2 regions of the Rhizobium sp. BK591 genome follow, and region 1 is predicted to be linked to the other one. Evidence: predicted binding sites of a transcription regulator. Region 1 holds the regulator's gene; the other holds the start of a gene.
The links. The regulator LexA, encoded in region 1, represses DNA repair genes until DNA is damaged. The targets are predictions, from matches to a motif close to TGTTCNNNNTGTGTTCNG.
Positions count from the first base shown of each region.

Region 2: FHX10_RS14655 (DUF5680 domain-containing protein) is a predicted target of LexA. The motif match lies at 1,208-1,225, and genes of this name have one in related genera.

Region 1 is NZ_JACIAZ010000003.1:794,396-802,153, reverse strand. It holds gene pdhA (pyruvate dehydrogenase (acetyl-transferring) E1 component subunit alpha) at 1-1,014, opposite strand, end outside; gene FHX10_RS17265 (FtsB family cell division protein) at 1,160-1,480, opposite strand; gene eno (phosphopyruvate hydratase) at 1,617-2,891, opposite strand; gene kdsA (3-deoxy-8-phosphooctulonate synthase) at 3,114-3,959, opposite strand; gene FHX10_RS17250 (VOC family protein) at 3,956-4,852, opposite strand; gene lexA (transcriptional repressor LexA) at 5,050-5,769, shown strand; gene FHX10_RS17240 (ComEC/Rec2 family competence protein) at 5,750-7,758, opposite strand, start outside.
Region 2 is NZ_JACIAZ010000003.1:322,530-330,287, reverse strand. It holds gene dnaE (DNA polymerase III subunit alpha) at 1-971, opposite strand, end outside; gene FHX10_RS14655 (DUF5680 domain-containing protein) at 1,473-1,937, shown strand; gene FHX10_RS14650 (ABC transporter ATP-binding protein) at 1,946-2,629, opposite strand; gene FHX10_RS14645 (lipoprotein-releasing ABC transporter permease subunit) at 2,644-3,948, opposite strand; gene proS (proline--tRNA ligase) at 3,964-5,286, opposite strand; gene FHX10_RS14635 (hypothetical protein) at 5,285-5,437, shown strand; gene FHX10_RS14630 (DUF1467 family protein) at 5,877-6,152, opposite strand; gene mce (methylmalonyl-CoA epimerase) at 6,266-6,670, opposite strand; gene FHX10_RS14620 (ribonuclease J) at 6,673-7,758, opposite strand, start outside.

The sequences.
Region 1 (7,758 bases):
ATCCGGCTCCGGATCGGCCTGGGCGAAGTCGGCGCTGTCGGCGACGATGTCGCGGACATCCTTGTCGATCGCCTTCAGATCGTCTTCGGAGGCCCAGCCCTTTTCGATGAGGCGCGCCTTGACCTGTTCGATCGGGTCATGCTCGGAGCGCATCTTCTGCACTTCGTCCTTGGAGCGATACTTCGCCGGATCGGACATGGAGTGACCGCGATAACGATAGGTCAGCATTTCGAGAATGATCGGGCCCTTGCCGGAGCGGCAATGTTCGAGCGCCTCGTCGGCCGCCGCCTTGACGGCGCGAACGTCCATGCCATCGACCTGAATGCCGGGGATGCCGAAGCCGGAGCCGCGCAGCGAATAGTTCGACTGCGCCGTGGCGCGGGCGGTCGAGGTGCCCATGGCGTAACGGTTGTTCTCGACGATATAGACGATCGGCAGTTTCCAGAGAGCCGCCATGTTGAAGCTCTCGTAAACCTGGCCCTGGTTGGCAGCGCCGTCGCCGAAATAGGCGATCGAGACATTGCCGTTGCCGCGGTAGCTGTTTGCGAAAGCCAGACCGGTTCCGAGCGAGACCTGGGCCCCGACGATGCCGTGACCGCCGTAGAAATGCTTCTCTTTCGAGAACATGTGCATCGAGCCGCCCTTCCCGTGGGAATAGCCGCTGCGGCGCCCGGTCAGTTCCGCCATGACGCCACGCGCTTCCATGCCGGTCGCCAGCATATGGCCGTGGTCGCGATAGGCGGTGATGACCTGGTCGCCTTCCTTCTGCGCCATCTGCATGCCGACGACGACAGCTTCCTGACCGATGTAGAGGTGGCAAAAGCCGCCGATGAAGCCCATGCCGTAAAGCTGACCGGCCTTCTCCTCGAAGCGGCGGATCAGCAGCATTTCGCGATAGGCCTTGAGCTCCTCATCGCGATCGAAGTCGGCTACCGGGCCTCCATTCGATGCTTTGGCTGCGGGTTTTGCTGCAGTTTTGCGGCTGGAAACGGTCGCGGTCTTTCGCGGCGCCATTCAACCCTCCCTATGGGTTTGTCGGTTCTTGGTGGCGCGTACCATAGGGAAGAAATATGACCACAGCAATGCCATAATTGCATGGCTCGTATTCGGCGCTAAATCGTTGATAAAACGCCTGAAATTCCAATTAACCTGTTTCCGGTTAATTGGAATAATGGTTGAATATGACGATCTCGTCCGCGCGCGACACATTGAGCTGATAGCGCGCTTTTTCGTCCAGCATGTCCTTGTCGAGCGAGCCGTCACTGAGCAGCGCGACCTGATTTTCCAGATGTTCGCGCTTCGTCTTCAAGACTGCAAGCTCTTTTTCACGCGCGACACGCTGGTGCTCGAACGCTTCCGTCGCGCGCAGGCCGTAATCGCCGTGAATGCAGTGATAACCGAAATAGGAAAGGAAGGCGACCGTCATGGCCGGAATGACGAAGCGGCCGAGCTTTCTCTTCTTATGATGCTTTGTCCACATACACGCATGCTCTTGAACGCATTACCAATTCGCTCAATCTACAGCGCAGAGATTAACCGTTCGTTGACTCTAAAAAAGAGCAACAAAAAACCCGCGCCGGAGAGGCGCGGGTCGAACCGTTGAAAATCAGATGCGATCAGCCGCGAATGATCGAGCGGCCGGCATACTGGGCCTGAGGACCGAGGCCTTCTTCGATACGGATCAGCTGGTTGTACTTGGCAAGACGGTCGGAACGCGACAGCGAGCCGGTCTTGATCTGACCGCAGTTGGTGGCGACCGCGAGATCGGCGATGGTCGAATCTTCCGTTTCGCCGGAGCGGTGAGACATGACGGCGGTATAGGCTGCCTTGTGCGCCGTGTTGACGGCGTCGAGGGTTTCGGTCAGCGAGCCGATCTGGTTGACCTTGACGAGGATCGAGTTGGCGACACCCATGCGGATGCCATCGCGAAGGCGGGCAGAGTTGGTGACGAAGAGATCGTCGCCGACGAGCTGGGTCTTCTTGCCGGTCAGGTCGGTCAGCGTCTTCCAGCCATCCCAGTCGTCCTCAGCCATGCCGTCCTCGATCGAGATGATCGGGTACTTGGCGGCGAGTTCGGCCAGATATTCGGCCATGGCGCCCGATTCGAGCGTGCGGCCTTCCCCTTCGAGAACATATTTGCCGTCCTTGAAGAATTCCGTCGAGGCGCAATCGAGGCCGAGGTAGATGTCCTCACCCGGCTTGTAGCCGGCTTTTTCGACCGACTTGACGATGAAGTCGAGGGCTTCGGAAGCGCTCTTCAGGCCCGGTGCGAAACCGCCTTCGTCGCCGACATTGGTGTTGTGGCCCTGTGCGGCAAGTTCCTTGCGGAGCGTATGGAAGACTTCCGAACCCATGCGCACGGCTTCGGCGATCGTATCGGCGCCGACCGGCAGGATCATGAATTCCTGGAAATCGATCGGGTTGTCGGCATGGGCGCCGCCGTTGATGATGTTCATCATCGGCACCGGCAGCAGGCTGGCGGAAGCGCCGCCGACATAACGGTAGAGCGGCAGGCCGGAGGCCTGGGCGGCAGCCTTGGCGACGGCGAGCGACACGCCGAGGATGGCGTTGGCGCCGAGGCGCGACTTGTTCGGCGTGCCGTCCAGCTCGATCATGATGTTGTCGATCTGGATCTGGTTTTCGGCGTCGATGCCGCCGATCGCATCGAAGATCTCGGTGTTGGCGGCATCGACCGCCTTCTGGACGCCCTTGCCGAGGTAGCGCTTGCCGCCGTCGCGCAGTTCGACCGCCTCATGCGCGCCCGTCGAGGCGCCCGAGGGAACAGCCGCGCGGCCCATGCTGCCGTCTTCGAGATAGACATCGACTTCGACGGTGGGATTGCCACGGCTATCGAGAATCTCGCGGGCGATGATATCGGTGATTGCAGTCATGGGTTCTTCCTGCTCAGTGGGTGATAAGTCGTTCGAAACCTGTCTTAATCGAAGGCGAGCAAATTACAATGCCGCAATTGCCAGCCTTCGAACCAGCGTTCCGATGTGGACGAAAGCGCGTCGCGATCTCTAACATTCGCATGGTCCGCGCTTTGCTCTTTGGTTTTGCGCGACATGCTTATAGCGCGATCATGTCAGACTGTTGAACGTCAAGCTGGGTAATCAGGCCTTGGCGACCGCATCGAAGGCAAGCAGCTTTTCGAGGAGCCGCGGCATGTCCTTGAGATAGACCATGTTCGGTCCGTCGGAAGGCGCATTGTCGGGGTCCTGATGGGTTTCGAGGAAGACGCCGGCAATGCCGGTCGCCACCGCTGCGCGCGCCAGCGTTTCAACGAATTCCCGCTGGCCGCCCGAGGAATCGCCCTGCCCGCCCGGCTGCGCCACGGAATGGGTGGCGTCGAAAACAACGGGAGCACCCATCGACGCCATGATCGGCAGCGAACGCATGTCGGAAACCAGCGTGTTGTAGCCAAACGAGGCGCCGCGCTCGCACAGCAGCACGTTCGGATTGCCGCTGGCGTTAAGCTTCTTCAGGACGTTTTTCATATCCCAGGGAGCGAGGAACTGGCCCTTCTTGACATTGACGACGCGGCCGGTATTGGCGGCGGCGATGAGAAGATCGGTCTGGCGGCAAAGGAAGGCCGGGATCTGCAGGACATCGACGGTCTTTGCCACCTCGGCGCATTGTTCGGCGGTATGAACGTCGGTCAGGACGGGAAAGCCGAATTCCTTCTTGAGGTCGGCAAAGATCTCCATGCCCTTTTCAATGCCGATGCCGCGTTCGGCCGAAAGCGAAGTGCGGTTTGCCTTGTCGAAGGAGCTCTTGTAGACGAGGCCGATGCCGAGCTTTCCGCAAAGCTCCTTCAGCGTGCCGGCCACCATGAAGGCGTGGTCGCGGCTCTCCATCTGGCAAGGGCCGGCAATCAGCGACAGGCGGCCGGTGTTGGAAAAGGTGACCTGGCCCTGGCCCTCGCCGATCTTGACTTGGGAATTCGTATCTGTGCTCATCGTGTTTCCTCGAAGGCGAAAAGCGTGCCCTGCCCGGGCGCGGGCTTCACCAGAATGCGATTGTTCTTGCGCGTATATGTCACCCCGTTAGCAGCCAAATGCGCTTCTGTCACGGCAAGATCGGCGACAGCGAAGAGAATCGCCCGGCCGCGCAGGCCGCGGTCGGCGGATGGGACAGCGACCTCGAAATAGGCCTCCAAACCCTCCGGCGTCATCAGGCTGATTTTCACATTCGACGCCGCGATCGTGACGCCGAAACCGGTTTTCTCGACTGCCGATTGCGCGCTGGCAAGACTGACGAAGGCGGCGAAGGCAGCCGCATCGGGCGCGCAAAGCACCACCTCGGCAATGCCGGTGACGCCATTGGCATGCGCCTCCAGCGCGCTGCGGTCGGCCGGCAGCGGATTGACGCGCTCGACGGTGAAGAGAAAGAGATCGGGCGCGCGCAGGTCGCCGGCAAAGGCCAGCCTGAAGCCGGCAATGCTCTCAGAACCATCCGGCATCGTCATCGGCCGGCTGAACGCCAGCATCTCGCCGGCGCTCGCTCCGTCGCCGACGAAATTCCGATGATCGATATCGGCATCCTCGCTGCCGAAGGCCACCGCCGAAAGCCCTTCCTCGCCGCAGCGGAATCGGAAGGCGCGGTTGCGGGCGGTGAAGACATTGCCTTGCCGCGCCGATGCTTCACTTTCCCTAACGCTCGCAATCCCGAGCGGCTCCAGATAGGTCTTATCGGCAAAAAAGACGCAGGCATTCTCCGTTCCGAAGGGATGACGCGCATCGGCGGCAACGGTAAAGCCCAGCTTGCCGAGCCTCTCGCGCGCCAGATCGATATTGACGACCGGCAGCACGACATGATCCAGCGGGCGTGGTTTGGCGGAATGCTCGTTCATGATATCCCCTCTCCTGACACGGCAGAGATGTGCGACAGTGCCGCCCAAGGCAAGACTTGTCGGCCAATCCGGCAAATGAAAATAAAAATCTCAACGAGTTGGCGCCAAGTTTTACGGAAATTTAGCTACTTGCGGAACACATATGGAACATATAGTGTCTGTTCTGGATTTGTTTCAATCACGAGGTCACAACGTCGATGCTCACGCGCAAACAACAGGAGCTTCTCCTCTTCATTCATGAGCGCATGAAGGAATCCGGCGTTCCGCCGTCTTTCGACGAAATGAAGGACGCCCTGGATCTCGCTTCGAAGTCCGGGATTCACCGGCTGATTACGGCGCTCGAGGAGCGTGGCTTCATTCGCCGCCTACCGAACCGGGCCCGCGCACTCGAGGTCATCAAGCTTCCGGAGGCCTATAGCCCCAGCATCCAGCCCCGGCGCGGCTTTTCGCCGAGCGTCATTGAGGGCAGCCTGGGCAAGCCCCGGTCGGTCGCCACTCCCGCTCCTGCAAAACCCGTCGCCGACAATGGCAACTCAGTCTCCGTGCCGGTCATGGGCCGCATCGCCGCCGGCGTTCCGATCTCGGCAATCCAGAACAACACCCACGACATCGTCGTTCCGGCCGATATGCTCGGCTCCGGTGAACACTACGCGCTGGAGGTCAAGGGTGATTCGATGATCGACGCCGGCATTTTCGACGGCGACACCGTGATCATCCGCAATGGCAGCACCGCAAGCCCTGGCGACATCGTCGTTGCTCTCGTCGACGACGAAGAAGCGACACTCAAACGCTTCCGCCGCAAGGGCGCCTCGATCGCGCTGGAAGCGGCCAACCCGGCTTACGAGACCCGGATCTTCGGGCCAGACCGCGTCAAGGTGCAGGGCAAACTCGTCGGCCTTATTCGCCGCTATCACTAACACCCTGGCCGGTTTCGACAAAGCTGTTGCTGCGCCAGTCATAGGCGCGATGGCGGATCCATGGCCGCCACAGATCATCGAATGCGGTTGTGACCTCCATGCCGGCCTCCGCGAAGCGCAGCTCGACGGAACCGGTCCGGCGCAACGTCTCGCCGGTGAAGAGCGTCGCGCCTGAGCGGCAGCTGTTGAAACGCAGGCGGACCGACGTTACCACGATATCGGCCGCATCGCAGGCCGGAGCGAGATAGGCGGCATTGTCGATGACGGCGACCACATGACCGTTGCCAAGCCTTGATATGCACCAGGCCTTCTTGACGCAGGAAAAGCGGTTTGCGTCACCGCCGGCTGCAGCCGCCCGCATCGCCGCCCTCGCTTCGTTCTGCTGATCGCGGGAGAGCTTGACGCGGCGGTCCTCTCCCGCTGGCGGGACAGCAGGACCATCCAGCATCTTCGGCGGGTCATGCGCCGGCAGGACCAGCGCGCGCTGCCATTGGTCGAAGATGAAATCCGGCGGGTTTTCACGGTTGGAGGCCATTGCCGCCGCCTCGACGACCGCGACGAGACTGCCATCTTCCGAAATCACCAGATCCGGCGGCCGGGGAACCGGCAGAAGCAGCAGGATGAGCGTTGCGGCTGACATGATCGACGTGCCCATATGGCGCAGCCGAGTGCGGAGCAGCGTCAGCAGCAGGAAGCCTGCCACGGCGACCGCGAAATACCAGGCGGGCAAGCGGCCGATGCCGATGTCGCCACCCCAGCCGGACACGGTCTTGGCGACGGCGATCACCAGATCGAGGCCGAATCCGACAATCTTCCAAGGCAAAACGTCCAGACCGAAAGGCATGAGCAGCATCGCCAGCAACCCGGCCGGCATGATGATGAAGGAGATGATCGGCATCGTCGCGAGGTTTGCCGGCAGGCCGTAGGCGGTCAGGCGATGAAAATGCTCGATCGAAAACAGTGCGGTGGAGAAACCGCCGATCAGCGAGGTCAGGAAGACACCGCCGAAGAACCCCGCAACCGCGACGAAAGGCCTGACGATCGGCAGCTTCAGGAAGGCATTCTCGCGGACGCGCCGATCCTTCCACAGCTGATAGCCCGACACGAGCGCCAAGGTTGCGGCAAAGGACATCTGGAAGCTCGGACCCAGGACCTCGGACGGCGAAATGGCGAGGATGACGAGCGCGGAGAGAGCGACATTGCGCAGGCTGATCGACGGCCGGTCGAAGAAGACGGCAATCAGCATGATGGCCATCATGATGAACGCGCGCTCGGCCGAGACCGCGAAGCCGGAGATCAGGAAATAGGCCGTGACGGCGATGAGCGCGCCGGCGGCGGCGATCTTCTTCGTCGGATAGGCCTGGGCGACGCCGGGAAAGAGGCTGAGCAGCATCCGGAAGCCGACGAAGAAGATGCCGGCCGACAGCGCCATGTTGAGGCCGGAGATGGCGATGATATGCGCCAGACCGGACTGGCGCAGCGCCTCCGTGGTCGCATTCGAGATGGCGCGCCGTTCGTCCGTCACCAGAGCAGCGGCAAAAGCGCCGGTGTCGCCGGGCAGAATCGATCGGATGCGGTCGCCGATGCCGCTGCGCAGCCGGTAAAGCCATTCGAGCAGGGCTTCCGCCGTCGATCTGGCAGCCTGCGGGCCCGCCTGCAAATCGACTTTCGTCGGCGCGCCGTAGAAGAAACCATTGGCGCCGATGCCATCGAAATAGGCCCCGAAAGAGAAGTCGTTGAGCTCTGGAAGTGCTGGGCCTGACGGCGGTGTCAGCCGAGCCCTGCCGGTGATGATGTCACCGATCTCGAAAGGCGCGTCGGCGCCGCGGGCGATCGCGGTTATCCGTTCCGGCGGCCGCTTCACCTGCGGCGCCTCGGTGCCGGTGACGGCCAGAATGTAGCGCCACCGGCCGCGACCATCGCCTTCGCGCCGTTCGACACGGCCGGTCACCGTCGTCGTCACGGCGGAGTCGAGGATCACGGTCGAAG
Region 2 (7,758 bases), 470 kb from region 1:
CGGCGCAGCTCGCTCGCCTCGGCGCGTTCGGCCTCCTCGGCATCGTCGGTCGCACCGGTGAAGCGCGGCAGGATCGGCTTTCTGGTCTTCAGCACGAAGGAGCAGCGCCTGGCGATCTCGATGGTATTTTCCAGCGCTTCCGGCAGGTCTGCGAAGAGCTTGGCCATCTCGGCCCGGCTCTTCAGATAGTGATCGGGCGTCAGGCGAAAGCGGCTGTCGTCGGAGACGATGGCGTTGTGCGCGACCGCCATCAGCGCATCATGGGCGTCGTAATCGTCGCGCGTCGGAAAGAAGGCCTCGTTGGTCGCAACCAGCGGCAGGTCGTGGGCATAGGCAAGCCCGACAATCTTCTGCTCGTGCCGCTTGTCGTAGGTGCCGTGGCGCTGCAGCTCGACATAGAGCCTGTCGCCGAAGAGACGCTTCAGCAAGAGCAGTCGGGCCTCCGCCTGGGCGGGATGTCCTTCCCTGATCGCCATGTCGACCGGGCCGGTCGGGGCGCCGGTCAATGCGATCAGCCCTTCCGTGCCGGCCTCTTCCAACCAGGAGGCTTTGATATGAACGGCCTGGTTGCTTTCGCCGCCGAGATAGGCCCGGCTGACGAGATCGACGAGCCGTTCGTAGCCGGCATCGGTCGCGGCGAGAAGAACGATCGACGGCAGCTTGACCAGGGCTTGCTGGCCGCCGCGCTTTTCCGTTTCCAACCCATCTCCCATGTCGATCGAGACCTGACAGCCGATGATCGGCTGCAGGCCCTCGTCCATCGCCTTCTGGGAGAATTCGAGGGCGACGAACAGATTGTTGGTGTCGGTGATCGCAATCGCCGGCTGGCTGTCGCCGGTCGCCTTGTAGAGGATCTTCTTCAGCGGCAGAGCGCCCTCGAGAAGCGAATAGGCGGAATGGACCCTCAGGTGGATGAAACCCGGCGTGCCGCCGGTCGCCTCACCCGTTGAACCCTTTGCCGTATCCGCCATGACATGCCTTCCCAATCACCCGAATGAATCGGACGCATTGTCGGCATAGAGGGCGATGATGTCCAGAAGAAGTCCCGCCTCCGGACCGCATGATTGCCATGCGGTCCCCTGAAAACTTTAGATCGCCATCACGATGAGCGAGAAGCTGGCAACGAACATTGCGATGGAGGTAAATGCTGCGATATCACGGATCATGTCAGTCATCGGGCTCTCCTTTACTCGTTATGTTTTCAATTTGTTCCATGTATGTTCCGTTGTCAACAGGAATCTTTTCCTTCTTTCTTGCGTGTGGAAAATCCCGGATGCGCGCGGCGAATCGCACGAACTGGCACTTGTTGTGATCTGGGGCCGCCATGCCCTTGCCCCGCCCCCACAGACCAGACATCGTGTTCGGGCGGCCGCCTTCCCCTCAAAGTGATGCGCTTACTCCACCAGAAGTTCTCTTTTTGTTCTTTACATGTCGCGACCTATTTGCCAGCATCGGGCCGAAGGGAGAACGACATGCTCGACATTGCGATGCTGAATGAATTCATCGTGGAGGCGAAGGCTGCGACCTATGTCGGGGGCGGCGTGCCGCGCGCGCCGTGCCGGCCGGGTTCCCACGATATCGGTTACGAACGCGGTGACTGGCGCTATCTCGACAGCTATTTCGGCGGCACCGATTTCGCCGGGCAGGAAGTGGTGTGGTTTGCCGGAGAGCCCGCCTGGGCGATGAATTATTTCGGCTGCGTCATTGCGCCTGAGCTCATCGACGGCACAGCAGCCGGAGCGGTGATCAAGGCTGCACTTTCGGCGATGTATCGAGAGGGCCGGTTTCTGGACGGCATGGAATTCGATCATCCGTTCGGCCGCTATATCGATAGCAGCGAAGGCGGCTGTGCGCGGTTCACCGGCCATGAATGCATCATGGTCGACGGCCAGAAGGCCTATGCGCTCGATTATCGCGGCGGGCTGGTCATCCCCTGAGCACAGCCTCAGAAATCAACGATCTTGCCGTCGGAGATCGTGACGCGCCGATCCATGCGGCGGGCAAGCTCGTGATTGTGGGTGGCGATCAGGGCGGCAAGGCCGGACTGGCGCACCAGCGCTTCCAGCGCGTCGAAGACGTAGCTTGCCGTTTCCGGGTCGAGATTGCCGGTCGGCTCATCGGCAAGAAGCAGGGTCGGCGCATTGGCGACGGCGCGGGCGATCGCAACGCGCTGCTGCTCGCCTCCGGAAAGCTCGCCCGGGCGGTGCGAACCACGATGGCCGATGCGCATATAATCGAGAAGCTGGGCGGCCCGCTCTCCGGCTTCCTTCCAGGAAAGCCCGGCGATCAGCTGCGGCATCATGATGTTTTCGAGCGCCGAGAATTCCGGCAGCAGGTGGTGGAACTGGTAGACGAACCCGATTTCGCTGCGGCGGATCGCGGTACGTTTATCGTCGCTCAGGCCGTCACAGGCATGGCCATTGATGTTGACTTCACCGCCGTCCGGATGCTCCAGGAGGCCGGCGACATGCAGCAGCGTCGATTTGCCGGTGCCGGAAGGGGCGACGAGAGCGACGATTTCGCCTTTCGATATCGAAAAATCTGCGCCCTTCAGGATCGGGAGCAGCGTATCGCCCTGCCCGTAATGGCGCTCGACGCCGGTAAGCTTGAGAACGACGTTGCGTTTCATGAAGGCGGCATTCCTTATTCGTAGCGCAGGGCCTGCACCGGATCGAGCTTTGAGGCACGCCAGGCGGGGAAAATGGTCGCAATGAAGGACAGCGTCAGCGCCATGACGACGATCGAGATCGTTTCGCTGAGATCCATTTCGGCCGGCAACTGGCTGAGGAAATAGACCTGCGGATTGAAGAGTACGGTGCCTGATATCCAGGAGAAGAACTGGCGGACAGATTCGATGTTGACGCAGACGAGAACGCCGAGCAGAACGCCGGCAATAGTGCCGACGATGCCGATCGCTGCCCCGGTCATGAAGAAGATGCGCATGATCGCACCGGCGGTGGCGCCCATGGTGCGCAGAATGGCGATATCGCTGCCCTTGTCCTTCACCAGCATGATGAGGCCGGAAATGATATTCAGCGCCGCGACAAGCACGATCAGCGTCAAGATCATGAACATGACGTTGCGCTCGACCTGGAGTGCGGAGAAGAAGGTCTGGTTGCGCTGGCGCCAGTCGGTAATGGCGATCTGGCGGCCGGCCGCCTCCTCCACCTTGGGCCTGAGATCGTCGATATCGTCCGGATTGTCGACGAAGAGCTCGATCGACTGCACCAGCCCCTCGGCGTTGAAATAGAGCTGCGCTTCCTCGAGCGGCATGAAGATGATCGAGGAGTCATATTCCGACATGCCGATCTCGAAGAGGCCTGAGATCTTGTAGGACTTGATGCGCGGGCTGACGCCCATCGGCGTGATGTCACCATCTGGCGACGTCAGCGTAATGAGATCGCCGACGCGCAGACCGAGCTGGTCGGCCATGCGGGTGCCGATCAGCACACCGTCGCCGGAGGCATAGCCGACCATATCGCCGGATTTGATGTTGTCGGAGATCGTCTTGAGCTTGGTCAGGTCGTCGGCGCGGGCGCCGCGCACCAGCGCGCCGGTGCTGCCACCGGCCTGGGCGGAAGCGAGCACCTGGCCCTCCACCAAGGGCAGCGCCATCTTGACGCCGGGTACGGCGGCGAGCTTGCCGCTGAGAGCGGGATAATCGGTGAAGGGGCCGTCGACCGGCTGGACGATCATGTGGCCGTTAATGCCGAGAATGCGCGAAACGAGCTCGGTGCGGAAGCCGTTCATAACGGCCATGACGATGATCAACGTCGCAACGCCCAGCATGATGCCGACGAAGGAGAAGCCGGCGATTACCGAGATGAAGGCCTCCTTGCGGCGGGCGCGCAGATAACGCCACGCCACGAGGCGTTCGAAGGTGGAAAATGGCTTGCCAGCCGGACCCAAGCCGGATTTTGAACTCCGGTCCACTGCTGCCTCTGCCATTTCGCCTCCGTTTCCTTAAGCCACGAACCGGTTGATCGCCGCTTCGATGGTCATCGTTTCGCGGGCGCCGGTCTTGCGGTCCTTCACTTCAACTTCGCCGTTGGCGACCGCGCGCGGGCCGGCGATGATCTGGACGGGCACGCCGATCAGGTCGGCGGTCGCGAATTTCGTACCGGCCCGATCGTCGGTATCGTCGTAGAGCACATCCTTGCCGGCCTTGCTCAGCGCGGCATAGATCAGCTCGCAGGTATCGTCGCAGGCCTGATCGCCCGCCTTCATGTTGATCACCACGACATCGAAGGGCGCGACCGATGCCGGCCAGATGATTCCGTTGTCGTCATGCGATGCTTCGATGATGGCGGGAACAAGGCGTGTCGGCCCGATACCATAGGAACCCATGTGGACGAAGTGTTCCTTGCCGTCCGGTCCCTGCACTTTTGCGCCCATCGGCTCGGAATATTTGGTGCCGAAATAGAAGATGTGGCCGACCTCGATACCACGCGCCGAAAGCCGGTCGCCTTCGGGAACGGCGTTGAAAGCCGCCTCATCGTGCATTTCCGAGGTCGCCGCATAGAGCGAGGTCCACTTGTCGAAGATCGCCTGCAGGCCCTCGACGCTGTCGAAATCGGTGTGTTCGCCGGGAATATCGAAACCGACGAAATCCTTGTGGCAGAAGACTTCGGATTCGCCGGTGTCGGCGAGGATGATGAACTCATGGCTGAGATTGCCGCCGATCGGGCCGGTGTCGGCGCGCATCGGAATGGCGCGCAGGCCCAACCGATCGAAGGTTCTGAGATAGGCGGCGAACATCTTATTGTAGGAATGCTCCGCCCCTTCGCGCGTCAGATCGAAGGAATAGGCGTCCTTCATCATGAATTCGCGCGAGCGCATGGTGCCGAAGCGCGGACGGATCTCGTCGCGGAATTTCAGCTGGATGTGATAGAGATTGAGCGGCAGGTCCTTGTAGGATTTGACGGAAGAGCGGAAAATATCCGTTACCATCTCCTCGTTGGTGGGGCCGTAAAGCATCGGCCGATCCTGGCGGTCCTTGATGCGCAGCATCTCCTTGCCGTAGGCGTCATAGCGGCCGCTTTCCTGCCAGAGTTCGGCCGATTGCAGCGTCGGCATCGACAGCTCGATGGCGCCCGCGCGGTTCTGCTCGTCGCGGATAATGGCGTTGACCTTGTCGAGCACGCGCTTGCCGAGCGGCAGCCAGGAATAGATGCCCTGCGACTGCTGACGGATCATGCCGGCGCGCAGCATCAGCCGGTGGGAGACGATTTCCGCCTCCTTGGGATTTTCCTTGAGGATGGGCATGAAAAAGCGAGACAGACGCATGGCGGATTCCGAAGCAGTTGAGATCCCGCAGCAAGCGGAATCGAAGGCAATTGTTGATGTGGGAGCGTTCATAGCCGCTTCGCGGCAGGAAGGAAACCCGCAACGGATGTTGGCAACCTCCCGGAAGCGCATGTTCGCACCCGCAAAATGAACGGGCCAGAAAAAGCGCGTATTTATAAGGACTTGAACGAAAATCTTGTCAACAGAAAAATTTTGCTAGAGTGTAGCAAAAATGCAAAAAAAGCTGATGACAAAGCCCAATGTTTGAGCTAGCTTTAGCTCACAAAACAGGCAGGAAGGATAAATTCTTGCCGAATTCGCGGTCAAGTCTTGGGAGGATCAGATCTTAGGCGCGCTCGTCGCAGCCCCGGCAACGGTTACAGATCACGCGATACTTAAAACAAGGCTTCTAGCCTTGTTTTTTTTTGGCTTTTCGGCTCCCCACCTCATCCACGAAACTCGCAGCTTCCGTAGGGGATGATCCTCATTCCGTTACGTCAGCTCTGTGCCGCAACAGCATGACGCCGGTATGACGAAATTCGCTTTTCAATAGATTTGCATATGCTCAAAGTTTGAGCAAAAGCCACACTTCAATAGAAGCTGGGACCGAGTTGCGGCAGGGCGTCGAAGCCCCAACCGAAATAGGTGTCGCAAACGTACCAGAGGCCGTAGATCACAGCCGAAATCAGCGTCGTCAGCGAAAAGACGAAAGCGGCGCGAAACCGGGCGGGCGCACTCGGAACGGTGCCGAGCACCACATCATTGTCTTCCGCCTGGGTGCGCAGACCGATCGGCAGAACGGCGAAAAGCGTCATCCACCAGATGATGAAGTAGACGGCAAATCCCTGAAGAAAGATCTCGAGCATTATCGGTCCCGTTGATGTCGCGCTGATATCGCGTCCTTATACGGCGGAATGGCGACCAACTCAAAGCGAACGAAGCGTTTAGTCGCCTTCGGGTCACTCTGCCGCAGCAGGAGTCAGGCCTGTTCGAGTTCGATCAGCGTGCCAAAGAAATCCTTGGGATGCAGAAAGAGCACCGGCTTGCCATGCGCGCCGGTCTTCGGCTTGATATCGCCGAGCACTCTGGCACCCGCCTCGACCAGCCGGTCACGGGCGAGAAGAATATCGTCCACCTCGTAGCAGATGTGGTGCATGCCGCCGGACGGGTTCTTTTCGAGGAAGGCTGCGATCGGCGAAGTGTCACCCAGCGGCTGCAACAATTCGACCTTGGTGTTCGGCAGTTCGACGAAGACGACGGTGACGCCGTGCTCCGGCAGAGCCTGCGGCTGCGATACCGCAGCCCCTAGCGTGTCGCGATAGGCGGCCGTCGCCACTGCCAGATCGGGAACGGCGATGGCGATATGGTTGACCCGGCCGAGCATGATCAGACCTTGGTGACGAAGGCGGTGACGACGGGCTTCTTACCCCAGGCGTGATTGGCGGCCGAGCGGATGGCGCGGCGCACGGCCTCCTGCAGCATGTCGATATCCTTGCGGCGGGCGCGCGGAATGCTTTCGATGGCGCTGACCGCCGCGTCGAACAGCGTATCTTCCATCTCCTCGCCCTCGTCGTCATAGACCGGCAGGCCGATCGACACGAGATCGGGATCGCCGACGATGTCATAGCGGGCGTCGAGCACGACGTTGACGGCGACATGGCCGACATAGGAGAGCTTCTTGCGCTCGCCGATGCCCATCTCGTCGAAATCGCCGATCAGCGTGCCGTCCTTATAGATGCGGCCATGCGGCGCTTCGCCGATCACCTCGACGGGACCGGGCGCCAGTCGCAGGATATCGCCGTTGCGCACCCGCGGAACGATCGCGATCCCGGATTGCTCGGCCAATTCCTTGTGCGCCGTCAGATGCGTCGCCTCGCCATGCACCGGCACGACGATCTTCGGCCGCGTCCACTCATACATCCGCTGCAACTCGTTGCGGCGGGGATGGCCGGACACGTGGACCAGCGCCTCGGTATCGGTGATGATGTGCACGCCCTGCTCGACGAGGCCGTTCTTGATATCCTGGATCGCCTTCTCGTTGCCGGGAATGGCGCGCGAGGAAAAGACGACGATATCGCCTGCCGCAAAGGCCACATTGCGCATTTCGTCGCGGGAGAGCTTGGCAAGGGCTGCCCGTGCCTCGCCCTGGCTGCCGGTCAGGATGACGACGACCTTATCGCGCGGGATATAACCGTATTCCTCCTCGGAGATGAAGGGCTTCACGCCTTCCATCAGGCCGATATCCTGGGCGACATCGACGACGCGCTTCAGCGAGCTGCCGAGCAGCAGCACTTCGCGACCGGCCGCCTCGGCGGCCTCGGCAACGGTACGGATGCGCCCGACATTCGACGAGAAGGTGGTGATCGCCACCCTGCCCTCGGCATTCTCGATGATCTTGCGCAGGCTTTCGGACACATCCTTCTCGGAGGGCGAAACACCGTCGCGCAGCGCATTGGTGGAATCGCACATCAG